Regions from separate parts of the Lysinibacillus sp. RS10 genome, predicted to be linked through region 1. Evidence: riboswitches for the same ligand, from Rfam matches in the RefSeq annotation. Region 1 holds a riboswitch; each other region holds the start of a gene.
What was found. A riboswitch is a leader RNA that binds a small molecule or an ion and turns the genes downstream of it on or off. The one in region 1 is predicted to bind cobalamin.
Positions count from the first base shown of each region.

Region 2: another riboswitch for cobalamin. It lies ahead of ACB089_RS09645 (energy-coupling factor ABC transporter permease); the one in region 1 lies ahead of ACB089_RS02020 (FecCD family ABC transporter permease).
Region 3: another riboswitch for cobalamin. It lies ahead of ACB089_RS21995 (FecCD family ABC transporter permease); the one in region 1 lies ahead of ACB089_RS02020 (FecCD family ABC transporter permease).
Region 4: another riboswitch for cobalamin. It lies ahead of cobT (nicotinate-nucleotide--dimethylbenzimidazole phosphoribosyltransferase); the one in region 1 lies ahead of ACB089_RS02020 (FecCD family ABC transporter permease).

Region 1 covers NZ_CP167122.1:374,093-381,857, reverse strand. The annotation lists gene ACB089_RS02040 (multidrug efflux SMR transporter) at 1-157, shown strand, start outside; gene ACB089_RS02035 (DMT family transporter) at 157-471, shown strand; gene ACB089_RS02030 (monooxygenase) at 583-891, shown strand; gene ACB089_RS02025 (heme ABC transporter ATP-binding protein) at 1,089-1,883, opposite strand; gene ACB089_RS02020 (FecCD family ABC transporter permease) at 1,889-2,935, opposite strand; cobalamin riboswitch at 3,089-3,280, opposite strand; gene ACB089_RS02015 (biotin transporter BioY) at 3,454-4,050, shown strand; gene ACB089_RS02010 (YdhK family protein) at 4,177-4,761, shown strand; gene ltrA (group II intron reverse transcriptase/maturase) at 4,980-6,242, opposite strand; gene ACB089_RS02000 (response regulator transcription factor) at 6,821-7,504, opposite strand; gene ACB089_RS01995 (ATP-binding protein) at 7,511-7,765, opposite strand, start outside.
Region 2 covers NZ_CP167122.1:1,882,262-1,890,026, reverse strand. The annotation lists gene cobJ (precorrin-3B C(17)-methyltransferase) at 1-900, opposite strand, end outside; gene ACB089_RS09650 (ferredoxin) at 905-1,276, opposite strand; cobalamin riboswitch at 1,418-1,602, opposite strand; cobalamin riboswitch at 2,011-2,196, shown strand; gene ACB089_RS09645 (energy-coupling factor ABC transporter permease) at 2,454-3,200, shown strand; gene ACB089_RS09640 (energy-coupling factor ABC transporter substrate-binding protein) at 3,202-3,474, shown strand; gene cbiQ (cobalt ECF transporter T component CbiQ) at 3,480-4,250, shown strand; gene ACB089_RS09630 (energy-coupling factor ABC transporter ATP-binding protein) at 4,250-5,086, shown strand; gene ACB089_RS09625 (S8 family serine peptidase) at 5,528-7,765, shown strand, end outside.
Region 3 covers NZ_CP167122.1:4,372,185-4,379,949, forward strand. The annotation lists gene ACB089_RS21975 (heterodisulfide reductase-related iron-sulfur binding cluster) at 1-1,134, opposite strand, end outside; gene ACB089_RS21980 (hypothetical protein) at 1,707-1,883, shown strand; gene ACB089_RS21985 (cob(I)yrinic acid a,c-diamide adenosyltransferase) at 1,976-2,539, opposite strand; gene ACB089_RS21990 (adenosylcobinamide amidohydrolase) at 2,611-4,071, opposite strand; gene ACB089_RS21995 (FecCD family ABC transporter permease) at 4,068-5,069, opposite strand; cobalamin riboswitch at 5,279-5,462, opposite strand; gene ACB089_RS22000 (acyl-CoA dehydrogenase family protein) at 5,623-7,290, opposite strand; gene ACB089_RS22005 (class I adenylate-forming enzyme family protein) at 7,292-7,765, opposite strand, start outside.
Region 4 covers NZ_CP167122.1:3,634,500-3,642,264, forward strand. The annotation lists gene ACB089_RS18590 (aminotransferase class I/II-fold pyridoxal phosphate-dependent enzyme) at 103-1,353, opposite strand; gene ACB089_RS18595 (trimeric intracellular cation channel family protein) at 1,614-2,219, shown strand; gene cobT (nicotinate-nucleotide--dimethylbenzimidazole phosphoribosyltransferase) at 2,574-3,629, opposite strand; cobalamin riboswitch at 3,744-3,920, opposite strand; gene ACB089_RS18605 (hypothetical protein) at 3,930-4,145, opposite strand; gene ACB089_RS18610 (YheC/YheD family protein) at 4,325-5,089, opposite strand; gene ACB089_RS18615 (hypothetical protein) at 5,390-5,542, shown strand; gene ACB089_RS18620 (rhodanese-like domain-containing protein) at 5,769-6,071, opposite strand; gene hfq (RNA chaperone Hfq) at 6,171-6,401, opposite strand; gene miaA (tRNA (adenosine(37)-N6)-dimethylallyltransferase MiaA) at 6,538-7,440, opposite strand; gene ACB089_RS18635 (alpha/beta fold hydrolase) at 7,427-7,765, opposite strand, start outside.

The DNA of each region.
Region 1 (7,765 bases):
AATTGGTACTACATTAATGGACATTTTTATTTTTGACGGTGAATTTAATGCTATTAAAGGAATTTTCATATTTATTATTGTACTGGGTGTTATTGGTCTTAATTTAGCTGATAACCCTTCAAAAGATCATGCTGAAAAGAAAGGAGCTAATGCATAATGGGTTGGTTACTTGTTTTATTAGCTGCAATTTCAGAAATTATCGGTGTTGTAGGTTTACGCTTTTATAGTCAGGAAAAAACTATACGTAATTTATTAATATATGCGGGCGGCTTTGGACTGTCCTTTGTACTTTTGTATACATCCTTTAACTATTTACAGTTAAGCATTGCCTATGTAGTCTGGGTTGGGATTGGTACAGTTGGTGCTGTTCTTGTAAATATTATATTCTTCGGGGAGTCTAAAAATATGAATAGGATTATTAGTATCATTGCTATTATCATTGGTGTGGCAGGATTGAAAGCAGTATCTTAAATTATTTGGCTCCTGTTCTTTGTGTTGTGAACCAATATTGGAAATTTCCTTTTCGTTGAAACTATATTTTATAATTGCTTATATAAATGAAGATAAAAGGAGTTTTGCTGAATGGTATATTTATTACAAGTTGATTTTACAATGGACGGTCCTTTTGGTGATGAAATGTCTGAAGTATTTAAAGATTTAGCTCATAGCATTAATGACGAAGAAGGAATCATGTGGAAAATTTGGACTGAGGATGCGATAGCTAAAGAAGCTGGTGGTGTTTATTTATTCGAGACGAAGGAAAGCGCAGAAAAATATTTAGCCATGCACTCTGCTCGATTAACAAGCTTCGGGATAACAACTATTCGGGGTAAAATTTTTGAAGTTAATGAAGCCTTATCTTCTATTAACAATGGTCCTATCCATAAATAACAGGCGTATCTGTTATTACAGATACACCTTATAGTGTTGAAATACAAAATGGGCAAGAGAATCTTTGTGAATGTTGTGGCGCTTTAAATAAGGGTGGTTTCTGTTCCAAACTATTCGCTTTCGCACAAAAAACATCTGACAAAGCGCTTAGTCGGAACGGAAATCACCCCTCGTTTTGCCGAAGAGCCATACTTTATTTATGTAGTTTTTAAAGCTTTCTTCGTAAATTGCTCTGAGACATACGTTAAATAAGGCTTCCCTGTAAGTGGATGTGTTTGAATATCAGCGTAAACACCAAAAACATCTTGTAATAATGCTGGTGTAAGTACTTCTTCTGGTGTTCCAAAATTGACAATTCGCCCTTGCTGTAAAACATAAATTTGATCACAATACATAGCTGCAATGTTTAAATCATGTATTGCGGCAACAACTGTTAAATGCAGAGTTTGAATTAGATCCATTAGCTGCAATTGATGCTGTATATCTAGATGATTCGTTGGCTCATCTAAAATAAGCATCTGTGCTTGCTGAGCGAGGGCACGGGCAACCATCACACGCTTTTTTTCTCCGCCTGAAAGAGAACTAAAGCTACGTTTCTCTAAATGAGCAATTCCTGTTTGATTTAGTGCATTTTTCACAATTTGAAAATCTCGTTCCTGATCAAGCTCGAATAGTTTTTTATGTGGTGTTCTTCCCATACTCACTAAATCATGTACGGTAAAATCGAATACGACCGGCGTTTCTTGACTCACTACTGCTAAATTTTTCGCAATACTTTTACTCGACTGCTTTAAAATATCCTGTTCATTTAATAATACTGTTCCACTTTCTGGTTTTAAAAAACGATACATATTCTTTAATAGCGTTGACTTCCCACTACCATTAGGACCGATTAACCCAACAAATTGTTTTTCCTTTATTTGTACACTTACTTCATGTAATATGCGTTCATCAGAAATGGAGAAAGATACTTGTTTCGTCTCTAATGTCATATGCTTTAATCCCCTTCACCGAAAGAATAATTGTTACGACGTAGTAGCCAAATGAAAAATGGCCCTCCACAAAAAGCTGTGATAATTCCAATTGGCATTTCTTCAGGTGCAATTATAATCCGAGCAAGTGCATCTGCCCACACTAAGAAAATTGCCCCAAACAAAGCACTAATCGGTATGACATATTTATGGTTTGAACCTACGATCAGCCGTACAATATGCGGAATGATTAAGCCAACAAATCCGATTGAACCACTTACTGCGACGAGCACACCCGTTAATAACGATACTAATAAGATAAGCTGTATTCGAAATTGTTGTAAGTTAACCCCTAATGTAACCGCTGCTTCTTCCCCAAGAAGTAATAAATTTAAGCTTCGATAATGGAGCCATAACAAGGCAAATACCACGATAAAAATAACTGTAGGAATTAAAAGATTACTCCACTTCGCACCAGCTAAGCTTCCTAGCATCCAATACATGACTGCCTTCATTCCGCCCTCTTGCTTCGACGTCATTAATATAAAATTTGAAATAGCAGATAGAATAAACGACACCGCCATCCCTGAAAGTAAAAGTCGAAAGACAGAAACTCTACCGCCAACACGTGCTAAGAAGAAAACTAACGCCATTGCTGTCAGAGAACCTATAAATGCAGATACGGAAAGAGCATAAACGCCAAGAAATGAAAAAGCACCTAAAATGATGACAGCTGTGGCCCCAACCGTTGCACCAGAAGAAATCCCTAAAATATATGGTTCGGCAATTGAATTACGGACAAGAGCCTGAATAGCTGCTCCTGCAATTGCCAACCCTGCTCCAACAATAGCAGCGAGCAATACACGCGGAACTCGTATTTGCCAAATAATAATTTCCTGAGAACGACTCCAATCTTGGTCGATTAAGTTTTGTACAATTGGTATTTTGGAAAGGATAACCTTCCATACGTGAATTGGCGTAACAGAAACCGATCCAACCATTATGCCAATTGTCATTGAAATGATTAGTACTAAAAGAAGAGTCATTGATAGTAGCATAATTTTTTTATTCATCTGTTTATTAACTCCTAATCATTAATAATAGACTTAATGAAGATAAAAAAAGGGTATTCCATGCAAAATACGCATAGAAATACCCTAGATTAAACAAAGTCAGAAAGATTTCCTTCTACTATTGTCCGTAATCGCTTTCATCCTCGTGGGCATTACAGATATTCGCTAATTGGCAGGTCTCCTGGCTTCGAATCAATGTACCTATGATTGCCTTCCCATTCTAGAACAGTGGCTGAATCATCATAGAACTCCTCGTTACAGTTGCGGGACAGCGTCGGATTTGCACCGACTTCCCTTTTAAGTGACACATTTACAAGATGTCACACCATTTGCATCTGATATTTTAAAATTATGACGATTCTATCATATATTTTAATAGTTAGTCTATTACTAGTAATTATTTATCAAATTAAGAAGGATAAATATTTTTGTGTTAACCTATACAAAATATTAGGTTGACACAAAAACTTTATTTTTTTACACTATTATTATCAACATTACTTATTAGGGGTGAAATAATGACAACAGTAGCGGAACACTCGCATCACAAATTAAGAACAGTAGATATTGCTTATATTGGACTATTTTCAACATTGATGATGATTGGCGCTAATATTACTTCCTTTGTACCTTTTATGGTTGTTGGTGGCGTACCCATCACGCTACAAACATTTTTTGCTATATTAGCAGGACTTATTCTTGGCAGTAGAAAAGGTGCACTCGCTTGTACTGTTTATATGTGTATAGGTTTAGCAGGCGCACCTGTATTTGCACGTTTCAGTGGTGGCTTTGGACAAATTTTAAGTCCTACATTCGGTTTTATCGTTACTTTTATATTAGCTGCATATGTTGCAGGGCGTATTGTAGAGCGCAGTGGAACGAAAAAAAGCTATGTAATGGCTGCTTTAATTGCAACAGCCATTAATTATTTACTTGGGACTAATTGGATGTACTTCGCCTACAAGTTATGGGCTAGTGCTCCAGAAGCTTTTTCTTATAAGATGGCATGGCTTTGGATGATGCCTCCATTACCAAAGGATATTATTTTAGCTATATTTGCCGGTATTTTTGCATACCGTCTCCAAAAAATAGTGAAAATAATTCCTGTTAAGTAACGTAAGCCCTTCTTTAGTTTGATGCTAAAGAGGGCTTTTTGTTTTGAAACTCCTATATGAATGCTGTCCACAATTTCTGCACATTTATTTGCTACATTAAGAGCAAATAGTGAGGAGGAATATAATATGTTATTCAAAAGAAAGTGGTCAATTGGCTTAATGGCAGCAGTAGTTTTACTAACATTATCGGCTTGCTCTGCCGATACAACTAAGTCAGAATCCGATTCAAAAAATAACATCGAAACTGAACATAGCACAGTGATGGATCATTCCACGATGAACCATTCAAGCTCTGGCGCAGTACCAACAACTTTGAAAAATGCTGAAAATCCAATGTTTCCAGTTGGAAGCACCGCCATTATCACGGATGGACACATGGCAGGTATGAAAGGCGCAGAAGCAACGATTGTTGGCGCTTATGATACGACAGCATACATTATCTCCTATGAGCCAACTACAGGTGAAAATCGCGTAGAAAATCATAAGTGGGTTATTCATGAGGAATTGATAAATCAAGGTGAGGCCCCATTAGCTCCGGGTACGGAAGTCAAAACCGATGCATCTCATATGGAAGGCATGGAAAATGCGACTGTCCATATCGATGAGGCAATACAAACGACAGTTTATATGATTGATTATACGTCTACAACAAATGGCGAGGCCGTAAAAAATCATAAATGGGTTACGGAAGAAGAGCTAGAAGCAAAATAAGGACTAATACGCTGGACAGCCTGAAGCAAAAGTAAACGCTCCACCACTTTTGTCCGTGGGATTGAAGCAACCTTAAGGATGTTGCGCTTTAGCCTAAACGACTATGCTCCAAACAAGCGAAAAAAATCTATAGTTTCCTTCATAATCGAGTAGGAGGGAGTGACTAACTCCCGACCTCTCCAACCACCGTACGTACGGATCCGTATACGGCGGTTCAATTAAGATGAATAACGCAAGATTTCATAACGAGCTTGCAGACTTTTGAGCCCTTGGTTACTCCAATAAGAGTTACCAAGGGTTCTGTGTAATATTGGACTTTTCGAAATACGCCAGTAACTCTTGCGAGTATTGCCCCATTCGTAAGCCTTCCAGTCTGGAACTCCTAAGCGAATAAGGTTGCGCACTTTCGTACGAGGCTTCTTCCAATTCTTCCATAAACACATGCGAAGTCTTCTTCTAATCCATCCATCCAGTGATTCAAATATTGATTTCGTATCCGCTAATGAAAAGTAGCCACACCACCCAATTAAGTATTGATTCAATTGTTGAATTCGGTACTCCATTGGAAATGGCTTCTTTCTAGCTGTTAATTCCCGAATTTTGTTCTTCATTCGCTTTATGCTCTCTTTCGCAATTCGAACTTGTGGTTCTTTGCGGGAGGTAAAGCTAAATCCTAGGAATTTACGTTGCCAAGGACGAGCCACTGCGGATTTCTTCTCATTTATTTTCAATCGCAGCGTCTTCTCAATAAAGGTTTTGATACTTGCCATCACTCGTTCTCCTGCTCGTTTTGTTTTCACATAAATATTGCAGTCATCGGCGTAACGGACAAATTTATGACCACGTTTCTCTAATTCTTTGTCTAATTCATCCAGCACAATGTTTGAGAGAAGTGGACTCAGTGGACCCCCTTGGGGTGTTCCTTCATCTGTATCATAAACGACACCATTTATCATGACACCCGATTGCAAGTATCTACGAATCAGCTTGAGTAGAGGTTTATCAGAAATTTTCTTCGCTAATGTACTCATTAGACGGTCATGGTTTACTTTGTCGAAGAATTTCTCTAAGTCCATATCTACTACCCAGCGATATCCTTCTTTTATATAGCCTTTGGCTTCTCGGATTGCATCGTGAGCACTTCGTTTTGGTCGAAATCCGTAACTATGATTCGAGAAGTTCGGGTCGTATAGGTTGGATAGCACTTGGGCAATTGCCTGTTGAATGAGTCGGTCTGTCACGGTTGGGATTCCTAATAGTCGCACACCGCCGTCAGGTTTCGGGATTTCGATTCTGCGAACTGGTTGTGGTTGGTAGGTTCCCTCAAGAATTTGCTTCTTAATCGTTAGCCAGTTTTCGACTACATGCTGTCGTAGGAATTTTACGGGCATTTTGTCTACTCCATGACTCCCTTTGTTTCGTTCCACCCGTTTGAGTGCGAGAAGCAGATTCTCTCGTGATAAAATTTGATTCATTAACATCTCGTTCGACTCCTCCGTGAATAGCTTGTCTTCTTATAACAGTTTCTACTGCACCCGCTCAATGTCCCTCATGGGATTCACCATTACCTCCATTAAGTCGGTCCTTCTGGATTTTCTGTGTTTATCATAGAAAACTGCATGCCAAGGGCTATTCTCTCCGAATTGTTCGGTCCTTTCCATTCATTCTAGAAGTGAATGGTACTATGACCTCTGCTGACTTCTGATGGTTCAGCTACCTATCGCTAAGTAGGTTACAAAGTGTACTTTGCGTTTCCATCAGACCTCCCCGGGTAAGCGTATGCACTTTCACACCATCTATCCGCCTCATTTACTCGATATGACCTTCGACAGAAAGGACTTTGTGTTGTTGTGCACACTCATCCAATCATACCTAGCCTTATATGAGATTTGTGTTCCTCGGACCGGTGTTTTGCCTCCAGCTTCCTTCAGATTCCGCGTCGCCACGGACACCCTTGCTCTTGGCTAACCTCTACTTCTGTCTTCGAGGTTCGGGACTTGCACCCTATAGTTCATACGCATGCCGGGCGCACACAAAAAACCAACCTTTGCGGGAATCGTCAAAGATTGGTTTTTTTTAGCTGCCATTTGTATCCGATCCCCCAAACAGTCTGTAAATATTCATCCGCAGGGAAACCACTTCTCCTTAATTTTTCTCGTAAATTACGGACATGTGAGTCGATTGTTCTATCTTCGATTGATACATGATAACCCCAAACCGTACTGATGAGATGCTCCCTTGAAAATACTTTATTTTGATAATCAAGAAATAACGCTAACATCGCAAATTCTTTCGGCGTTAAAGAAATAGCTTCTTGTTGAAAAGATAATTCAAAGGATTCTTTATTTAAACGTAGCCCTTTAAAGAAAATAACTTTTTCTTCAACTTTCGTTCTTCTTAATACCGCGTTTATACGGGCTAGTAACTCTTCCTCATCGAAGGGCTTTAAAATATAGTCGTCTGCCCCCATATTTAAGCCATTTATAATATCAGCCTGCTCCCCTTTTGCTGTTAGCATTATCACTGGTACATCCCAAAACTTCCTTATTTCCTGACAAGCTTGCCAGCCATCCATCTCTGGCATCATGATATCTAACAGCACTAAGTCTACATGATTTTCCTCTAAATAAACTAGAGCATCTTTAGCTGATGACATTGCTTTACAATGAAACGCAGGCTCTAAGTAAAGGATTAGTAAATCTAACATCCTAGGTTCATCGTCAATTAATAATATTGTTTTCATTCGTTTCTACTCCTTAAACAATAATTCAAAAGTAGTCCCTTTATTTTCCTCACTAAAAACGGTTACTTCTCCTCCATGGGCATGTACAAGCTCTTTAACAATAGCGAGGCCTAAACCTGAACCTCCAAGAGCACGCGTACGAGATTTTTCTACCCTATAAAAGCGTTCAAAAATATAAGGTAAATCCTTCTTCGGAATCCCTTTTCCAGTATCTTTTATGCTAATTTGTAAAAAGTGACTGTGCCTGTTCACAATTATAGA
Region 2 (7,765 bases), 1.5 Mb from region 1:
TAAACTGGGCTTAATACGATTGGCATTGGGATCTGTCGCAAAATCATTACGAGCCTGACCTGTTTCTTGATTCATTGCCCATGGTTCATTTTCTTCTTTTAGACGTTGATGTGGCCGTAACGGTTGTTTTTCATCGCCGAGTGTATATTTACGCTGATAACCACGTGGCGTAATCATTTTATTGTCATAGAAGAACGTTGATGAATTCCCGATAACAACAGTTGTTAGCATGCCAATATCATGTTCTAGCATTTCTGCTAAAGTCGTCATCGTAATTTCCTGACGTTCACGATACGCACTTTTCACTAGTCCTACCGGTGTATCTGGAGAACGATATTCTAATAAAATTCGTTGTGCCTCTACGATTTGTCTCGTACGACGGCCACTTTTTGGGTTATAAAGAGCAATAACGAAATCAGCCATTGCCGCTGCTTCTACTCGCTTTGCAATTAAATTCCAAGGTGTTAAGTGGTCACTTAAACTAATCGTACAGGCGTCATGCATAATCGGGGCACCTAGTAAACTTGCACATGAATTGATAGCAGAAATACCTGGAACAATCTCTACTTCAACACCCGTTGCTTCCGTCCATCCTAGCTCAATTAAAACTTCATACACTAATCCCGCCATGCCATAAACGCCAGCATCACCGCTCGATATAACCGATACGATACTTCCTGCCTCTGCTTGGCGCACCGCTTCCTGTGCACGAGAAACTTCTTCTGTCATACCAGTACTAACTATTGACTTTGCACTTACTAAATCCTGAATAAGCTCAACATATGTTTTATAGCCTATGATCATATCACTTTGTTGAAGTGCCTCAACAGCACGAGTCGTAATATGTTTAAAATCCCCAGGTCCAAAACCAACTACGAAAATCTTTCCTTTTTGCGCCATTTTGTTACCCCTCTTTCACCTTTTCAATGCCTTTAATGGCTGTTGTTTGTGCTGTACGCTGTAACGAACCTTCACGCAGTGTAAAGACATGCTCATTTTGTAATACTTCATGATTTAAATCTTGTACAAGTGCCCGCGCATGCTCTGTAGTCGGCACACGGTACCAATTCCCCTGAGGATAAGCGATAACAACACATGCATCCTTACATCTACCATTACAGCGTGTCCTAGTCGTATGTATGTCCTGATCAAGCGCTTGCATTTGTATTTCATCACGGATTGCCTGTGTAATTTCCTCTGCATCTTTTTTCATACAGCTACTGCCATTGCAAATAAAAAGATGCGTTTTCATCCCCTCTAAATTCCAAGTTGTCATTGTTGTTCTCCCCTCATTTGCTTTTAGGAAAAAGAAAAAACCTTTACTCTAGACGAAGAGTAAAGGTTTAGTAGAAGCCAAATTAAAACGAATATATACAGGTACTCGCTCTCGCTTCAACTTCTCCCTCCGAAAAGTTTGCATGCATTTATCACAATAAGCAGGTTTCCTGACTTAAGCTTCCTTTTACTTTCGCGCCTTCCTAAGTTTTCACTAGTGGCATTTGCGATTTCATCAGCTATTACAGTAGCGGGGGCTGTATCGGATTTTCACCGATTTCCCTATTATCTCGAAAATATTCAAGCACTTATTGATGTTTTATATGAAATTGTTTAACTTCTTTCAGCAAGTCTCCCACCTGTATAGGTGGTGAGATGAATACGGGTTTTTATTTTTCAGCAAGTGTCCAAACATCCGCTGAAAGAAGTTAAAGCCTCCGGCGGATGTCACGAAATCGGAAAGGAGTTCTTTGTGCAAGCACAAAGCCGATTCCGGACGCAATTATGCCGAGGCATAATTGATTGTGATAGAAAACTGTCTCTATCATATCTTAATTTTTAAAAATTTCAATATTTCTTTCTCAAATTGCGACATTTTTATTAAAAATTCAGAGAAAACACGAAATTTTTATCTGTATTTATCTGAATTTTCGACATTGACCTTTAATTCTAAAATTTTTATAAAAAGTATAGCATATATGTGGAAATTCATGTTACACTTTGTCGTGAAATCTCACAACTTCATTCTTTTTCGGTGCGAAGTGTATACCATTTCGCTTAAAAGGGAAGCCGGTTCAAGTCCGGCGCGGTCCCGCCACTGTACTAGGGAGTTTTATAGATCATGTCACTGTCCAAAGGATGGGAAGGCCTATAAAACGTTGAACTAAAGCCAGGAGACCTGCCGAAAAATATGTGATCGTTTCAACCTACGAGGATAGGTGTGCGGCTTAGCAGATTAAAATTTTATTTGCCTCTTTTAGCTATGCACTTTTCCAAAGTCGGAGAAGTGCTTTTTATTTTCATTCAGAAGAGACTCCATCTCATGGTGGTAGATGTTTACAGATATAGCCAAAACACCTCCTGAATGAAAATAAAGCCTCCGGACGCAATTACGCCAAGGCGAAATTGATATCGTTCGCACGCTACATTCGAAAAATATAATGTTAGGAGGAGAGATTTTGAAATTCTCACGTTGGAAGCTTAGTTATTTCTTGCTGGCATTTTTATTTGTGCCAAATCGTGCATTTGCTATGCATATCATGGAGGGCTTTTTGCCGATTGAATGGGCAATTTTTTGGTGGGTCTTATCGATCCCATTTATTATTTTAGGATTACGCTCTATTCGTAAAACCATTGATGAAAATCCTGAAACAAAAATGATACTAGGTTTATCCGGTGCCTTCGCCTTTGTATTATCAGCCTTAAAAATTCCTTCTGTAACGGGGAGCTGCTCGCATCCGACAGGAGTTGGACTTGGGACTGTTCTTTTTGGACCACTAGCTATGAGTGTGATTGGGACAATCGTTTTATTATTCCAATCTTTACTTTTAGCACATGGTGGGCTTACAACATTAGGGGCAAATGCATTTTCTATGGCAATTGTTGGTCCTATTATTGCTTACTCTGTATTTAAGGGCGCACAAAAAATGGGGCTATCATTTTCAATAGCTGTTTTTTTAGCAGCAATGCTTGGTGACTTAGGTACATATGTTGTTACATCTGTACAATTAGCTCTTGCCTTCCCTTCTGAAGTAGGAGGATTTATGGCATCATTCACAAAATTTGCTGGTATTTTTGCATTAACACAAATTCCGCTCGCGGTTAGTGAAGGAATTTTAACAGTGATCGTTATGAATTTCTTGAAAAAATATAATGTGAGCGAACTAAAAGCATTACGTGTTTTCTCAGCTAAGGAGGCACACTAAAATGAAAAAAAATTTACTGCTCTTGGCAATTGTTGTGTTTCTAGCTATCATTCCTCTTTTTATCCAAAAGGGTGCAGAATTTGAGGGTGCTGATGGCCAAGCAGAAGCAGCAATTGGTGAAATTAACGCTGACTACGAACCATGGTTTGAAAGCATTTGGGAGCCACCAAGTGGTGAAATTGAAAGCTTATTATTCGCTCTACAAGCTGCTATCGGCGCTGGATTTATCGGCTATTTCATCGGCTTTATGCGCGGCAAACATAAAGAAGGTTAAACGATATGTTACTCATTGATAAGTATGCTTATTTGAATAAGCTAGCGTCAGTTCATCCGCTAGAAAAAATGACGTTATCCTTAGGACTACTATTATTGTCGCTGATCATGAGAGATGAACGAATTTCACTCATTACATTTATTGTAATGAGTGCTTTTACCATTTTAAGCGCAAAAATCCCAGTTAAATATTATGCAAAACTGCTATTACTACCGGGATTTTTTTTACTTTCTAGTTTAGTATCAATTTTAATTTCTATAGCCCCATCAACAAGCACTCTCCCTACACATATTTGGTCATTTTCTATTAACGGTTGGACAATTTTTGTAGGGCGCGTGAGTATAGAAACAGCCCAGCAGCTTTTTTTCATCGTCCTTGGTAGCATTAGCTGTTTGTATTTTTTAATTCTTACAACATCCGTACAATCGATCTGCTATGTTCTACGACTATGGCGACTTCCCACTTTATTTGTAGAGCTAGTGGAACTAACGTATCGATTTATTTTTATTTTTTTAGACAGTATGCAAAAAATTCATCTTGCCCAGCAGGCTCGATTAGGTTACCGCTCCCCTATGCAATGGCTACGCTCAATTTCAATGCTAATTGCAGCTTTATTTGCCGAGATGTTTCAGCGAAGTCGTGAACTAAACAATGCAATGCAGGCACGCGGTGGAGAAACTGTCTATTGGCAGGAGAATGTTACCTATTCCATGAAAAACTGGCTAGGTATGGCTGCTATTTTTATTTCCCTTATCATTTATGGAGGTTTTTTCTGATGACAGATTTATACTTTGAACTAAAACAATTATCCTACGCTTATGCAGATGGAACCCATGCTTTGACAGATCTTACACTCCAAATTCCAAAGGGGAAAAAAATCGCTTTACTTGGTCATAATGGAGCTGGGAAATCGACTTTATTCCAGCATTTAAATGGCATTTTAAAGCCTACCACTGGAAATATATCCTTTTGTGGCAAGGAACTTAACTATAGTAGAAAAGCATTAAAAGAATTGCGCCAACAGGTTGGAATTGTTTTTCAGGATGCAGACAACCAGCTTTTTTCAGGTACTGTTATGCAAGATATTGCATTTGGACCTTTAAACCTTGGTTGGACAACTGAAAAAATTGAAGAGAATATTGCATGGGCTGTTGCTCAAACTGAAGTTGAACCATTACTCGATAAACCGATCCATTTTTTAAGTGTTGGCCAGAAAAAACGTGTTGCAATGGCTGGAGTACTAGCGATGGAACCATCTGTTTTATTATTAGATGAACCAACAGCTGGACTTGATAATTATTATGCTGCACAAGTTTTACAGTATTTAGCTAAATTAGAGAATGGTGAACGGACTATTTTACTGGCAACGCATGATATCCCATTAGCTTATGAATGGGCAGACCAAATCATCGTGATGGAAGCTGGAAAAATCATTTATAATGGGGACCCTGTTGAGTTGTTCTTTCAAGAGCAATTGCTTGAACGGGCCCATCTCGAACGCCCATGGGTCTTTGAAATGGCGATTGCCTTGCAAAATAAGAAACTATTTGAGAAAAACATTACAATGCCTCGTTCGAAGGAAGATTTACAAAAACTTATTGAGCAGCTTTAAGACGATGTTTTAAGGATATAACATTTCTTGGACTATAGTTGCGTGTTTTCCACTTGTAGGGCTCATTACCATAACGTGTGGTTGATTGTAGTGAAGGCTGGGCGCTTATAGCTGATACACTTCCCTTAACTACAATCTAAAAGAGTGACTCCCCCCGACCTCTCGCACCACCGTACGGACAGTGCCTTTCAGTAACGAATATTACCTGTTGTCTCAAGGATGTGAAATCATAGACTTTTTATAGTCCTAATGAGGGTATTCGTTCTCCCTTCCCTTTCACTAAGGCTAGTTTACTGATACAAATTTTCATAGATTTTACATAAAGGAAAAATATAGATTGGTACTTTTGGAAAAATAACATCTTATTTACGAAACTTTTCTATCATTCATCCGTAATAGTATAGATGTGACTTATATTAAACACTCAAGGAGGTAATACAGTTGAAGAACTGGAAAAAGAAATCATTTGCTATAGTAGCATCTGCTGCACTAATGGTGCCTACTGCTTCTGCCTTTGCTGAAGCACCACAAAAAGCAGAGAAGAACCCAGAGTCAGTGAAAGTAGCTAGCAATCAGAAACAAACAGAAAAGAATCAAAAAGAATGGATTAGTAAGGATACAATTATCGTCAAACATTCTGGTCTTGATAAGAATGTGCATAAAAAAATTGGCGCAAAAGTAATCCGCTCTATTCCTTCATTAGGTTACGATGTTATCCAACTTAACAAAGGAGTAACTTTAGAAAAAGCAGTTTCATATTATGCAAATCAAAAAGGGGTTAAGAATGTTTCCCCGAGTTACATGTATCATTCCTTTGGCAATGGCGGAGACCCAAAGAAAAATGATATGTATCATTTAAACTTACTTGAAATTGATAAGGCCCTAGAATTAGCAGGCAATAACGAAGTAAAAGTAGCGGTTATCGATTCTGGTGTGGATTTTAAACATCCAGATCTAAAATCTCAAGTGCTTCCACCTTATAATGCAGCAGCACCTGCCAATACTACTAATACTGGTGATCACGGAACACACGTAGCAGGAATTATTGCTGCGGCAAAAGATAATGCTGTGGGAGGACATGGGATTAATCCAAATGCCAAGATTCTTCCAATTGATGTATTCAACGGAAAAGCTGGAGCCAATGATTTCGTCATTGCACAAAGTATCCTTTACGCTATTGAGCAAGGCGCTGATGTTATTAACATGAGTCTTGGTGGGTATGGACAATCTCCACTAATGAAAGATGCTGTTCAGAAAGCGATTGATCAAGGAATTACCGTTGTAGCGGCTGCTGGTAATGAATCGACAGATAATTACTCCTTCCCTGCTTCTTACGAAGGCGTTATTAGCGTAGGTTCTACGAATGATAGAAACAAACTATCAAGCTATTCAAACTATGGCCCATCGGTTGACCTAGTAGCTCCAGGTGAAGAAGTATACAGTACAGTTCATGATGAGAAAAAAGGATCTTCCTATGTAAAATTTAGTGGGACATCGATGGCTTCTCCTGTTGTTGCAGGTGTGGCGTCCCTACTAAAATCAAAATATCCAAATTTAAAGCCTCATGAAATAGAAGCTATTCTCGAAATGACGGCAAAAGATTTAGGTGAGAAGGACTATGATTTGACATATGGACATGGCCTTGTTAACCCTGTAAAAGCATTACAGTTTGATTTAAAAAATCTTCCTAAACAGTATTCAGAAACAACAGATGAGCGTATGAAAAACGCAAAAGTCCTCAAAAAGAATACACTAAATACAGAAAAAGGTGAATTCAAGCAGCCGGACGAAAAGAAATGGTACAAGGTTGATTTAGAAGCAAATGAATACGCACAACTGACATTAAAAGGTGCAAATAAATACGATTATGCATTTGATTTGTACTTCTACCCTGAAGGTCAAAATGGGAAAGCAGAACCAATCAACGTGAATGATGTTCGTATTGGAAAGCAAGAAGGATACCTATATAAAGCAGATCAAAAAGGAACCCTTCTTGTTGGCGTAAAGGATCATAATGGCAGCTACGACTTAAAGGGTAAATCTAACTACATCTTCACAGCTCAAACAACTAAAGAATTACCAGTTGATTCATTAGAAATAGACAAAATGGAGAAAATTGCAAAATTCCCATTCAATACAGCAGGGAAAAACTATACCCTACTTTCTAAAGATCAGAAAAGTGACAAAGATTATTTTACATTTTCAGTAAAAGAACCAACGACACTGAAATTTGATTTATCTGGTATTCCAGGTGTTACAGCATCTATGGAACTTTATTTAAAAGAAGACTTAGATAATGTAGCAAAAGAACCAGTCGATACTGAGGAACCAGAAGAGGCCTATCCTCTCCAAGCATCCTACGGTATGGATAAAGGCGACGGAGTAAGCCTTATTGTCGATGTTATGCCTGAAGAAGAGTATGTACTAAGCGTATCTAATGAAAACGGAAATGACTTCTCGCTTGAAATGTTCTTTAGCGGCGGCATTGATACGAAAGAAAATGTAAGTGAATCAATTATTCCTTACACATTAACAGGAGCAGCCGTTACCCTTCCTAAAGATGAAGACGGACTTCCATTAATTGAGGAAATGCCAGAAGAAGATGTACAAATGGATTCTGTACCTTTAGCTGAATCTAAAATAACAAAACGCAATGAAATAGATGATTTAATGAATATG
Region 3 (7,765 bases), 1.2 Mb from region 1:
ACAAGTCGTACATGCCCAAATCTCCTCTTCTGTAATGACATCGCCGATTAAAGAAGGGCTGTAGATATCTTCAATGATTGCGCCTTCAGCACCAGCTGCCATTGCTAACTGATTCCCCTTTGTATTAGCAAAGAATTGATAAGGTACCCAAGGTTTTTGCTTTGTCACAACAGCACCTGTAAACGTTAAATGATCACGCAGCTTCACGATTAAATCCATCGGCGATAGCATTTTCCCTGTTCCTGATGCTGGACACATATTTGTACAGCGTCCACACTCTACACAAGAATATAAATCTAGCATTTGTTTTTGTGTAAAGTCTTGAATACGTCCAACACCAATTGCCGGAATATCCTCTTCATCTTCAGCATTTTCTAATGCTTCAAAGTCGATTGGTGTTAGAGTACCTGTACGATCTAAACGATTCATGTACACATTGATTGGACTTACAATCAAGTGGAAGTGCTTCGATTGTGGTACATACACTAAGAATGTCAATAAAATTAATAAATGCGCCCACCACATCACGTAGAAAACAACAGCTGCTACTGATGCTGGTAGGAAGCTAAATATAGCTGCAACGCCAGAAGCAACTGGCTCTGTATAACTTAGTTCCTCACCATGCCAAATTAACCCCATACCATTTGCAAGCAATGTTGATAACATTAACCCACCAATGAAAATTAAGACAAGACCATTTTTCCAGCCTCGTTTTAGACGTACTAGCTTTTCTACATAGCGACGGTAAAATGCCCACACAACCGCCACTAAAATCATTAATACCACAAGCTCTTGGAAGAATGTAAAGACACTATAGAAAATGCCAAGTGGTAGATGTGATCCAGGTACTAACCCCTTCCAAATTAAATCAATAGCGCCTAGCTGAACCATTAAAAATCCATAGAAGAACATGACGTGAATTAAACCACTCTTTGGATCTTTTAATAGCTTATTTTGGCCAAATACATTGACCATAATATAACGAATACGTTCTTTGACACTTTCATCAAACTCAACCTTTTTCCCCAATTGCACAAACTTATAACGTGTTTTTAACAGATAGAAGAACAATCCTCCTGCATAAAGCACAACCACGACTGTTAGAACAATATTTGCAATTACTAATGGACTCATGGTTGGTCCCCCCCTTTAGTTTGTCGTAATTTTCTCTCTTTGTGGTAAATTCGCTAGCTCATACGTAAATGTACGTCATCATTATATTCCTATTCTAATAAATGAGTGAGCATTCAGTCAACATAAAACGGAAATATTTCTGATAATTTTATATTCTTACATTTTACAAGAAAAAAAGCCACCCTGAATTTTTAAATGGACATGAAACAGCTAACGAATTTCATTTTTTTATATTATAAATCTATTTTTTGTTGGATATAGAAAATCAAAAAAGCCGATTTGCATCATGTTTTTGATGACAAATCGACTTTTTCAGTGCGCTAAATTTCAAAGTAGCTATTTCTTTTCAAAACTAATATGCGCTTTCAGCAAAACGTGACCGGGGGCGTCCGAGGAGTCGCCCTTAGTTGATAAAAACTGAAATTGTTCCGATAAAACGAGAAATTATTCCGATAAAAGCTAAAATTGTTCCGATAAAATGAGATTTTGTTCCGATAAATCTTCAAAGTGCTCATATAAAAGTGAATTCATCACAATAACGTGGAGTTGATTTCCGTTCCTGCGGGGCGCTTATGGCAACAGATGTTTTTTGCGCGAAAGCGAAGCGTCAGCAGCACGATGTTTTTTGCGCGAAAGCGAAGCGTCAGCAGCACGATGTTTTTTTGCGCGAAAGCGAAGCGTCAGCAGCACGATGTTTTTTCGCAAAAGCCCTTTCGTTCCCCTACTCGAGGTCTCATCTACTGCGCTGATTCCCAAAGAGCCGCCCAACCTCCACTCCAATCAACTTCTTCAAATGACATACGTTTTAACAAAATGTCATCCACAACTTTTGGTGATCAAACTATTTTTTAAAAACATTACCGCTTCGAATATATTCAACATCCGCAACTTTAAGTCTAAAATTAACAACTCGTGCGGCTGCAAATAAATAGTCGGATAGACGGTTTAAATACTTTTGCACAATTGTCGGCACGTCTTCAATTTCCTTCATAAGCGTTACCATTTGTCGCTCTGCTCTACGCGCTACTGTGCGAGCAATGTGTAAGGTTGCAGCTGCTGGTGCACCACCTGGTAAAATAAAGCGCTGTAATGGTGGCGCTTCATCTGACAATGCATCAATCCGAGATTCTAACACTTCAATTGGCTGCTCTGCAAGCTTATAATGACGTTCCTTCATGACATTAGCGAGGTCGCCGCCTGCATCAAAAAGTTCGTGCTGAATCGTTTCTAAATCAATTAGAATATCCTTGAATAGCTCACGATCTAATTCACTTACTGCCTTGCCAATAAAAGAATTCAACTCATCAATTGCCCCGTATGTCTCTACGCGCAAGCTATCTTTGTCGACACGTCCACCTATAAGACTAGTTTTCCCCGTATCGCCTGTTTTCGTGTAAAGCTTCATTTCTCTCATCTCCTATAATCAATTTTTATTCCGCATTAACGGGCAGCAATTTATTTGTGACGCCCACTGAATTAAAGCTTCACTTTATAATTTTTTATTGCCTGCACCGTTGTTTCAAAAACACCTTTACCAATTAACTTGCCTACAGCTGTAATTGGACCACCATACTGCATCTCTTCCCCTTTTTGTGTCGCCGCAATTAATAAACTATCGGTAGCAGTACCTGTTGCAATCGTACCACTAAGCTCATCACGAATACCTTCTGACTGCAATGCCTTTGTTTTCGCCTCATTAGCTGTCATCATTGCTTGGAAAAATGCTTCTTCTGATAAACAACCATTTATGATGACCCATGTATTTATAGTACCAATATATGGTTCATCCTGTCTTTCATGAGCACGTGACACATCAACGGCATTGCCGACTCCAGCTGTAACAGCAACAAATAGGCTACCAAAAGGAGCTTTAAATTCATTTATAGCTACAAGATTTGTCGGAACAGCTGTTAACATAACGACTGTACTGGTAGGTGAAAAATGCTCCTTTTGTAAAAATTCAGCGACCTCTTTCTTTACATCACTAATGACATAATCTATTGGTACAGAGCGATTTAATAAGCAATCATACCAACCAATACCGGGATTATGTACAGCTGAGGAAACCGTTTTTAACGGCAACTCTGATTGAAGCTGAATGTAATGCTCCGTAACAGTGAAATTTTCGTTTTTGATGACAGCACGTTGCTGATGTTCGACTGAGGCTGGCATCATTGTAATTTGAGGCTTTGGAATTTCAGGATGTGCATAAGTTGCTACTCGCGCATGATAGATGTCTTCAATTTGCGAAGCAATTAATACTTCATGTGGCGCTCCAAATGCTCGCATCCTTCCACCTTCCATTAGTAATAATTCATCACAATAAAGGGAAGCTAAATTCATATCATGTAGTACCATAATAACGGTTAAACCGCATTCAATTGCTTCCTTTCGTACCATATCTAAAATTTGACGTTGATGGGCAATATCTAGATGGTTCGTTGGCTCATCTAGCAGTAATATTTCCGCCGTTTGCGCAAGAGCCTGGGCTACAAAAACTCTTTGTTGTTCCCCGCCTGACAAAAATTCCATCGATGTCTGTTCATAGCGTTTCACACCTGTTTGCAGCATTGCATGTTGGATTGCTTGTTCATCTCGTTCAGTCCAACTTGAAAAGAAGCCTGTTTGATGGGGATAACGTCCAAGTGATACCGCCTCACGTACACTGTTTGAAAAGGCATTCGCATGTAATTGTGGTAGCACTGCCATTTTTTTTGCCAATGCACGTGCATTATAAGCGCTAATATTTTTACCGTCTACTACTATAGTGCCTGCAGTTGCTGGCAGTATGCCACTCATTACTTTTAATAGTGTGGATTTCCCACTACCATTCGGTCCTAAAATCCCTAGTACTTTTCCTTTTTCAACGGAAAAACTTATATCCTGAACGATCGGCACATCTTCATAGCCACCAGAAAGATGTTCAACAACAATCATGCCCGTCCCCCCTTGCTTCTACGTTGCTTATAAAAAATATAAGAAAAAACGGGCGCCCCAATAAATGCAGTAATTACGCCAATTGGTAGCTCTCTTGGCATAATAATTGTTCGTGCTATTAAATCACAAATAATGAGCAAAGTTGCCCCATTTAAAAATGATAATGGCAATAAATGACGATGATCTGAACCCCAAAGCATCCGCGTCATATGGGGTACAACTAAGCCAACAAAACCAATCGTACCAGAAACTGCTACAGCTGCTCCTGTCAACATTGACCCGCCTACCAAAATTATATATTTACTACGCTTAACATTAACACCTAAATGTTTCGCGCGTTCCTCTCCATATAACAAAACATTTAACTCGCGTCTTTGTGTCCAAAGCATAATTGAGCCAATGATCACAAACGGAATAATCATTTGAACAAAAGGCCAACCTCGCATCGATACTGAGCCGAGCAACCATCCCATAACTTGTCGTAGCTCCTCACCAGATAATGCAATCATTAAGGAAATTAAGGAACCTAAAAATGAACTAAAGATGATCCCTGTTAAAATAAGAGTCTCCATTTTTAGTGAGCGGTCTACTATTCTAGCAAAGCCCATGACAGCTACCATCGTTAATATTGCACCTATCATACTGAAGATTGGTAATGCATAATGGCCTACTACCGGGATTGATATACTAAAGAAAATCGTCATCACTGCGCCAACTGATGCACCAGAGGAAACACCTAACGTATAAGGATCTGCCAAAGGATTTTTTAGTAAGCCTTGAAAAGCAGCCCCTGCAATGGCAAGAGATGCTCCGACAAGTCCCGCCAACAGGACTCTAGGTAAACGAATTTTCCATAAAATATTGGCAGCTGTCTCATCAGCCGCCTTATTCCACAATACTTCTAGTGGAATATGAACTGAGCCTATCGCTACGCCACACCAGATGCTAATAATTAGAAGCGTAATTGCTGTTACATAGGCTATAATCGTTCTACTCATTTAAAGGCTCTCCCCCTTAGTCTATCTGTGCCTATATTCAACGACTTGTTCTTCTGATTTATCGATACATTTTGGCTTGAAATCGCCTAATATTGAGAATTTATCGACATCCATCTTACAAAACAAATACCCCTCATCAAAAAAGATGAGGGGATCAAATTTGCACAAAAATACGTATACAAAATCCACCACCCTATCCTCGTAGGCCGCAACGTGTTTTCTATAAAGGCAGGTCTCCTGGCTCGTGCTTCATTCGCTTTTTCAAGCCTTCCCGAAATTTTCAGTGGCGCAGATTGAAAAAACTCACACATACAGTGGCGGGACCGCATCGGAATAACACCGATTTCCCTTTTCACTTTACATAAGTAAAGAACCTTTATAATTTTCAGTTGATATAATTATACATGAAAAAAAAAGAGGCTGGGATAAAACTGGACAATACCTTAAAAAGCGCAAGAAATCAATTTTAGAAACGTTGATTTCTCGCGCTTTTCTTATGTGATTTTTTTTAATCTTGCTATAAAAATATACTTTTGTCCCAGCCTCTAATCTATCAGACTATATCTAAAAAATACTGTACCGTTTTCATTGGCTCACCAATTTCTCGCAATGACCATGTACTCTCTAAATAAATATCTGCTAGCTTTTCATATTTACCGCCGAATTTTTGTGCCCATTCGACTGCTACAACACTTTCATATACATGTGCCATTTTTTCTGCAACCTTTTTAGCCTCAAATGTTTTCGTTGCTTCATCCAAACGACTAAATGTTTGCAAAGTCAAGTCTAGTTTTACTAATCGCTCTGCTACAATTTCTACTAATGGACTGTCAGCTAGTTTTTCTAGACGTTCCTCCATGATACGAACAAATAATTCATGTGCATGAAACTTATCTACTAAACGAATGAGCTCCAATGCTAAAATATTGGCAGTCCCTTCCCATACAGTCAGCACCTGTGCATCTCTTAATAAGCGAGGTGTAACAAAATCCTCTATATAGCCATTCCCTCCGTGCAATTCAATTGCTTCACTAGCATAATGTACCGCTTGCTCTGCCGTTTCTTTTTTCATGATAGCAATATACAAGCGATTCATAATGATGTCCTGTTCATTGCCCTGTCCACTTGTTACTTTATCGTACAGCTGAATAACATCAAAAACAGTGGCAACTTCTACATGAAGCTTGGCAGCAAATTTCCCTAATGTATCTTGAATCATAGGATATTGCGTTAAAGGCTTACCAAATGCATGACGATTGGTTACATAATGCTTCGCCTCTAGATAACCGCGACGCATAATGCCGATAGAAGCAACTGCATTGCAAATTCTTGATAAATTAAGTGCCTCCAGCATATAATAAATCCCCTTATTCGGCTCACCGACAACATAAGCTAGTGCGCCATCAAATTCCACCTCACCAGAAGGCACTGCGCGAACGCCAAGTTTATCCTTTAAACGTCGAATGCGGAGGTTATTCACAGTGCCATCCTCATTCCGCCATGGAACCGCAAATAACGTCAAGCCCTTTGAGCCTGTCTGTGCCCCCTCCATACGGGCCAATACCATCGCTACTCCACACATTCCTGCGTTAGATGCGAAATATTTCTCACCAAATAAACGATACTGGTTGCCGTCTTTTCTCGCCTCTACAACATTCGCGCCAACATCAGAACCACCTTGACGCTCCGTTAAAAATGTAGCTCCCTCATATAACTCAGTATCTCCTGTTGCACAAACATGTGGTAAAAAGCGCTCCTTCACTTCATCACTTGCATAATGATCGAGTAAATAAGCCGTTGCCATTGTTAAAGTAACAGGACAGTAAAAGCCTGGCTCAGTATGGGACAGTATATAGCCTTGAGCAAAGCTATACACATAGTTGCCCTTTCTACCTAATTGCGGAATATCCTTATGCACATAGCCAACAATACCGGTATTGTATGTCTCTTCAATCGTTTTTTTATAGCCATCATTAACCCAGACCTCTGACACTTCTTCACCATATGCGTTATACCTTTGTAAGCGAGGTTCACCCTCTCTATCCGTATGTTTCGCTCTCACATCAATATCTCCAGCACAGAGCCCTCCGAAATCTGTTAGCTCGCGTGTTGCATATTCTGCAAACTCTTGATCTAGCATCATTTCTAAAATCTTATGAAGTGTATCGTCATCTTTAAAAAAATTCGTTGTTTTCATTTCTGCCTGCTGTAAAACCTTCATGCTATCTCACCTCTTGTCCCTTCAAAGATTGTTTTAATATTTTGCCTGCTGCATTTCGTGGTAGCGCTTCCATTTGTTCAAAGAGGCGTGGTATTTTATATTTAGCAAGACGCTCCTCTAAATAATTTATAAGATCATTTTCAGCAATTGCCTTTTTAGAAGCATAGACGGCCTTCACCGTTTCTCCCCATTGTGGATGCGGAACACCTATTACAGCTACCTCAATAATCCCGTCATAGCTTAACATACTATCTTCTATTTCCTTCGGATAAATATTAACACCGCCTGAAATAATAACATCCTTTTTACGATCAACAATCCAAATATATCCACCCTCATCCATACGCGCTAAATCTCCTGTTTTAAGCCAGCCATCTATAAATGCAGCCTTTGTTGCGATGTCATCCTTGTAATAGCCCAACATATTGCCTTCACCAAATAACACGATCTCTCCAACTTCACCAACGCCGACACC
Region 4 (7,765 bases), 1.9 Mb from region 1:
TCATGTAAGGTTTCCTGACATGAATTAAAATATTTTTTTCGAATTGATGAAAAATTGTAAAAAACTATTCAAAACGAAAGTATTGAATAGTTTTTTCATTTCTTATTTTTGAATTTTTTGTACTGCACTACAAATAGCAAATTTCACGTGTTCGTATGTTAACCCACCTTGAATAAATGCTGTAAATGGCGGGCGAATAGGACCGTCTGCTGTAAGCTCAATACTGGAACCTTGAATAAATGTTCCTGCCGCCATTATGACATCATCCTCATAACCAGGCATATAGGCTGGCTCTGGTGCATAATGCGCATTAATCGGCGAGTTCGCTTGAATTTCTCGACAAAAGGCTATCATCTGTTCCGCTGTTTGGAATGAAACAGATTGAATCAAATCCGTACGATCAGCAGCATAGCTTGGCGATGTATCCATGCCGATTTCTTCCAGCATCGCAGCTGTAAAAATCGCACCTTTTAATGCTTGCGAAACAACATGTGGTGCTAAGAAAAAGCCTTGATAGAAATCACCGAGTGTATTTAACGTTGCACCAGCTTCAGCTCCAATACCTGGTGATGTCATACGATAAGCACATTTTTCTACTAAATCTGCACGACCAGCAATATAGCCACCAATTTTCGCCAATCCTCCACCTGGATTTTTAATGAGCGAGCCTGCCATTAAATCAGCCCCAACCTCCGTTGGTTCCTGTGCCTCCACAAATTCACCGTAGCAATTATCAACGAAAATAACGGCATTTGGTGCTAATTCACGAATTTTCGCACACATTTCTGCAATTTGTGAAACGGTAAAGGATGGTCGTGTTGCATAACCCTTCGAACGCTGAATAGCAATCATTTTTGTATTTGGCGTAATAGCAGCGGCAACACCTTCCCAATCAATCGTTTTGTTATCGATTAAATCTACATGGCTATAACCGATTTTATAATCTTTTAACGAGCCAGTATCCTTGTCTCCTCCATCGACTATTGATTGCAATGTATCATACGGCTGACCCGAAATATAAAGTAATTCATCACCAGGACGTAGCACTCCGAATAAGCTAAGTGTGATTGCATGTGTTCCAGAAATAATTTGCGGACGTACAATGGCGGCCTCCGCTCCAAAGACCTCTGCATAAACACGTTCTAGATTGTCACGCCCCTCATCATCATAGCCATAACCATTAGACGGATGCAGATGATAATCGCTTACTTGATGCTTTCGGAACGCAGCAAGCACTTTTTGTTGATTGAAGAACGCCATGTCTTCTACCTTTGCATGAAACGGGCGCACCTTTTCTTCTATTTTAGTAGCTAACGCTAGTGTTTCTTCCATTAAATTAGTTGTAAAAGTCATTATATCCTTCTCCATTTCACATTTGTTCAAATCTTATCTTAACAATTTGTGAGCTTGCCTGCAAAACTTGCTATTGTTTCTAATTGCATTTTGCGCTAATCTAAATTGCGGACTTCATCTATTATGTCCTACTATAATAGGATATTTAATATCTGATAATTCCAAAGCATAAGTTGATACTTTTCTTAGCAAACACTTCTACGCTACAAAAAGGGTTTACAACTAATCAAAAAGATTTATTCATATAGGGAGTGAAAGGGTTGGCTTGGGAGGTTTTTAGTATTATTGGAACAATTGCCTTCGCTATTTCTGGGGCAATCATTGCAATGGAGGAAGAATACGATTTATTCGGTGTATATATACTCGGGATTGTAACCGCTTTTGGCGGAGGAGCTATACGAAATTTGCTCATAGGTTTGCCTGTAACAACACTGTGGGGACAGGATATGATGTTCCAAATTGCCATTGCAGCCATTACAATTTTTTTCTTATTTCCACATCGACTCATTCAACATTGGCATCGCTGGGGCAATTTCACTGATGCTATCGGTTTATCGGCATTTGCAATTCAGGGTGCTCTCTATGCCGTGAAGCTCGACATGCCCATTAGTGCAGTTATTGTGGCTGCGGTCTTAACAGGGTCAGGTGGTGGGATTGTTCGAGATTTATTAGCTAGACGACAACCATTAATTCTCCGTGATGAAGTCTATGGTGTGTGGGCAGCACTAGCTGGACTTATCATCGGGCTTGAATTATTTTCAGGGGATATCTATTTATATATATTGTTTGGTGTAATTACAGCACTAAGAGTTCTTTCATATATGAAGAAATGGCGTTTACCGTTGCGGAAGTTGCAACGGGCATAGCAAGTTTCCTTACATCACCGTATAACAACAAGAGGCTGGGACAGAACTCGATTATTTTGAAAAATAACGAAAACAGATAATAACTTTTCCGCTTCAATGAGTAGAGTGTTCCTTCCTAAATCAAAAAAATGTTAGACCAATTGCAATCGGTCTAACATTTTTTCTTTTTGTCCCAGCCTCTTATTTTTTATCAATAGCAGATTTTAAATCCTTTAACTATAACTTTTGTTTATGTGTAGCAGCGCCTAGAAACAATATATCCTAATAGAAATAGTATGTTAGCCTAAGTAAACTTTGTACTTGCTGACTAACTACTTTCATAAGAACTTGTTTTTAGAATCTCATAATATTTAATTACTTTTCTAACAGCAGCATAGCTTCCTCTAATGTTGTCATGTTTTTCATCATGGAACATGCTGCGTCCAAAATAGGAAACGCTAAAGCTGCACCAGAGCCTTCGCCCAATCGCATATTCATCTGCAACATCGGTTCAACTCCGAGCATTTCAGCAGCAATTTTAGCACCTGGTTCTTCGGAAGCATGAGAAGGAATGATATAGTCTTTTACTTTTGGTTCGAGTTCGTATGCAATAAGTGCAGCAATAGTAGAAATGAAGCCATCAATCACAACAGGCTTGCGATTTGCAGCTGCAGCGAGTACAACTCCAGCCATAGCACCTATTTCTAAACCACCAACTTTTGCAAGAATGTCAATAGCATCATCACGATTTGGTTTGTTTAATGTAATAGCATTATGAATAACTTCTATTTTATGGTCGATTCCACCTGGCCCAACACCTGCACCGACCCCTGTCACTTCAATCGGATGACACGCACGAAGAACCGATAATATTGCAGCACTCGGTGTTGTATTTCCAATCCCCATTTCACCTGTCCCGAGTACATTCGCCCCTTTTGCTATTTCTTCCGTAGCTACTTCAATTCCTACTTCAATAGATTGAATGGCTTCTTCCCTTGACATGGCAGGACCTTTTGCCATATTGTCCGTTCCATATTTAATTTTTTTTAGGATAACACCAGCATCATGCGGAATATCTTCTTTTACGCCAACGTCTACTGTGACAATTTTAGCATCTGTGATTCTTGCGATAGCACAGACACCAGTTCCACCTCTAGGAAAATTTAATGTTTGAAAGACCGTCACATTTTGTGGATTAGATGTCACCCCTTCATCACAAACACCATGATCTGCGGCACATACAATAATCGCTTTATGATCAATCGCAGGAAATAGTTCTCTTGTAATCCCAGATAGTTGCACAGCAAGGGTTTCTAGTCTTCCCAAACTTCCAGGAGGCTTGCAAAGTGCATCTATGCGTTCTCTTGCCTTCTCCATCATTTTGTGGTCAGTACTTTGAATGTTTTGTATCGTCTGTTGTAATAATTGCATGAAAATTTCCCCTTTCTTTTTTGCCCCATTACTCGAAGATATGATTTAGAGAAAAAAATAAAAAGCCTGTAGTTTATTTCATAACAAATAAACTACAGACTTTTCCATCGTCTATATAATACGAAGCAGTTAGGCAGGTCTCCTGGCTCAATTTCAACATTTCATAGAACCTTCCCAGACTATGCTAGTGGCATTCTCTATGAAACTCTCTTTTACAGTGGTGGGACCGCTAAAGCTTTTCACTTTATTCCCTATTCTCCCGCAATGGGCACCTAATGCTTTTATGCAATTATTTTAAATTTACGATAAAGTGTTTTTTGTGTCAATATATTTGATTAAATGAAAAATTGTTCCAAGGATTCCTTTGCTGGCATTCACTCTTTTGGAGTGAATGCCAGCAAAGGAATCTTTTAACACTTCGAATAACCAAATAAATCTAACGTACGCGAATTCAGGTTCCTGAGGGCTGGCAAATTGAGCCCATGCTGAATCTTCTCCAATAGAAAATTGATTCATAACGCGCCTACTCAACCATAATCCATTTTTTCTAGGTAAATTCCTAATCGTTCACAAGTAACGGATGCAATTAAGTTTCTTCTTTCCTATAAATATAGTAGGGAAAGTAATTTTTTGATGTATGTCTATTGAATAAAAATATGCTGATGACTAACATGAAAAATAACTACATTTCAAACTTAGCCTTCATTTTGCATTTTCCTAATCTCAACAATATTCTTCCAGATCGCCCTATCAACTTTGGCAAAACTACGTATGCTTGGCGTTGTATTTACTTCAAATAATATAGGTTTTCCTTCAAGATTTATTCCAAAATCAATGCCATATTCTCTACAAGGAAAGTGGGATGCTATTACTTCAGCTGCTAAAATTGAATCCTCTTTTAGAGAATCTATTGTTTGATCTTTCTTTGTATTATCCATCATCAAATAACTTGATAATAATTCCTCAATCGATATTGCTTTAGAACCCCGATTTGAATTGACAATCCCATGATCCTCAGTTGCCACCCTTCCGTAAATCCCACCAATTACCCATTTTCCCTTTAGATTTTGAACATGAACACGAATAGATATTGAATTCCCATCAGGGGTTAGACTTTTGACCCCCTCTTGTATAATATAAATTCCGCTTAATCTACCGTGTTTCTCATATGGATGTAGAACTTGGTGGAAATCCTCAATTGCTGCTACACATTTACTTATTTCTTCACCTTGCATGGTAAATCCGTTAAAACAATAGTGTCCATCTTTTCTTTTGTAGACTTTATACATTGCTCTTCCTTGTCCAGTGGTATTATGTTTCACATAAATATACTCATACTTATTTAATAAATAGATTAGGTTTTCTAGACTGTAAAGTGTTGATTCTGGCATGCAGTTAGTTGTTAAAGGATTTTGTTTTAAAAGTAAGCATTGTTCCCATTTTCCAAGTCCGTTTTTCAATAAACTCACCTCATTTAGTTAGATATTTTTATTTCTTTTGTATTGATAGTGTAGTCCTCTCCACTTATGGAGGTTACTGTATTGTATGTAAATAGATTTATCTTGCATAGGTGAGTGAGACTTGGTAACGCGATATCTCATATTTTTCATTTTGAGTCCCATAATTATATTTACTACACTAGAAAAGTAGCATTATGATTGTTCTCAATACACCATTTTTTGATTTCAACATCATTAGTTTCTAATATACCTGCCCTGCTAATCTTTACTTTTAGTCATATGATAATGTCGAGTCACAAGATGGAAGATATCGGAAAAACAACAAAATTTTTTAATGAAAAAATATACTCAGACACACTTAATTTTTTAATGGATACCTATAACGGTCTTTCCGCAAAAGTTGTAGAGGAAGTTGGTTTAAATGGGATTTGGGCGAGTGGTCTATCGATATAAGGATCATTAGGTGTAAGAGATAATAATGAAGCATCACGGACGTAGGTATTAGATATACCAGTTTAAACTTTGCCAGTTATAACCTAAAGATTCATGAGCAAAAAAAGGATAATCCATACAATAATTTCGAAAAAATTTTTAGCCTCATCATGAACTCACTAAAAAATAAGAACAAGAAAAAAGAAAGAGCAAATATTAATAGGCTCTTTCTCTTTAAAGTATGTCATTATTTAAATTCTAACTCTCCATCATACGCAAGCATGCCGCCTTCAAGGTTTGTCACGTCAAACCCTTGAGCTTCTAAGTATGAGCAAGCATTTGCTGAACGAGCGCCAGCTTTGCAAACGATAATGTATGGCTTTGAAGCATCTAATTCATTTACGCGATCAGGGATTGTCCCAAGAGCAATATGTTGAGCACCAGGAATCATACCATGTGCTACCTCATCATCTTCACGAACATCAATAATGTATAGATCTTCGTTCGCATCTAATAGTTCTAATATTTCTGTTGTCTCCATAGTTTTCATCTGTGTAGTCCTCCAATATATCGATTTCCTTTTACATTATAGCCTGAAGGCAAAAAAACAGCTAGTGTCATGAACACTAACTGTTTTACTCTAATGTTTCTATTCTTCTGTCTCTAAAAAATCGACTTGCTTTGCTGGAACAAATGTAGAAATAGCGTGTTTGTAAATAAGATGCTGTTTACTTTCAACATCTACTAATAACACTGTAAAATTATCATAGGATTTCACAGTCCCTTTTAACTGGAATCCGTTTAACAGAAACACAGTAACAAAAACACTGTTTTTACGTAGATGGTTCAAGAATGTATCTTGCAAGTTAATTGATTTCATCAAATATGCCTCCCCTTGCTCTCTTCCTACCTCTTCATTCCTATATTAGCACGTTCTACCAATTTATCAATTAGTAATTTTTAGAAATTTATCAAAAGTATAAAAACAAAATCTACGATAAGGCGAGATCAATCAACTATAGTTGTTCTTCATTTTTAAGAAAGTAAATATCCATTTTATTGCGGAAATATGTTAGCTGTCTTTTCGCATAGCGGCGAGAATTTTGTTTTAAACTGTCAATGGCTTCTTCTAAAGAACATTTTCCATCTAGGTAATCATATAATTCCTTATAGCCGATCGCTTGGATTGACTGTACATCTCGAATATTTTGCTGCCATAAACCCTTTACTTCTTCCAAAAGCCCCTTTTCCATCATTATATCAACGCGAAGGTTAATACGATCATAGAGCTCTTCACGTGACATATTTTGCCCAAGCCCTATAATCACATGATTGTAAAGTGGAACTTCTCCACGATTATGTGCTTCTGCTGCCTTTGAAACGCCACTAAGTTCAATCATTTCTAACGCACGTATGACACGGCGAGTATTATTTGGATGAATGGTCTCTGCTGTTTGTGGATCAAGGTTTTTAAGTTTAGCATGCATAGCCTCTGGACCTAATTTCTCCAGTTCTTCATAATAGGCTTTTCTTGCTACTTCATCTACCTGCTCCTCAGTAAATTGAAAATCATAGAGCACTGCCTGTACATATAAGCCTGAGCCCCCTACAATAATCGGTAGCTTGCCGCGTGCTTGAATTTCCGCAATTTTAGCACGCACTAATTTTTGATAGTCAGCTACTGAGAAAGGTTCCGTTGGCTCTTTGAAGCTAATTAAATGATGTGGCACACCTTCCATCTCTTCTTCCGTAATTTTCGCTGTACCAATATCTAAATCTTTATAAATCTGCATGGAGTCACCATTAATGATTTCGCCATTATATTTTTTCGCTAACTCAATGCTTAGTGCCGTTTTACCAGAAGCAGTAGGTCCTACGATTGCTACAACCTCTGCTCGCTGTATTTTATCTTGTATCATATTTTTCTAACCACCGTAATAAAACTTGATAGACTGCCTCTTGATTATCTTCGTTCAAAATTTCATGACGCTTATCCTCAAATAAGTAGACCGTCACATCCTGTAAGCCCGCTGCTGCAAATTGTTCTGCCACAGAGTATACGCCTTGACCTTGTTCTCCAACTGGATCCTTGCTACCACTTATCAATAATATCGGTAACTCTTTCTTTATTTTCGCTATCTCTTTTTTACGATTTAACGACTTAAAACCAGTTGTTAAATCCACAAAAAATTGATTTGTTGGGATAAAGCCACAATATGGATCATCTATATATTTTTGCACCTC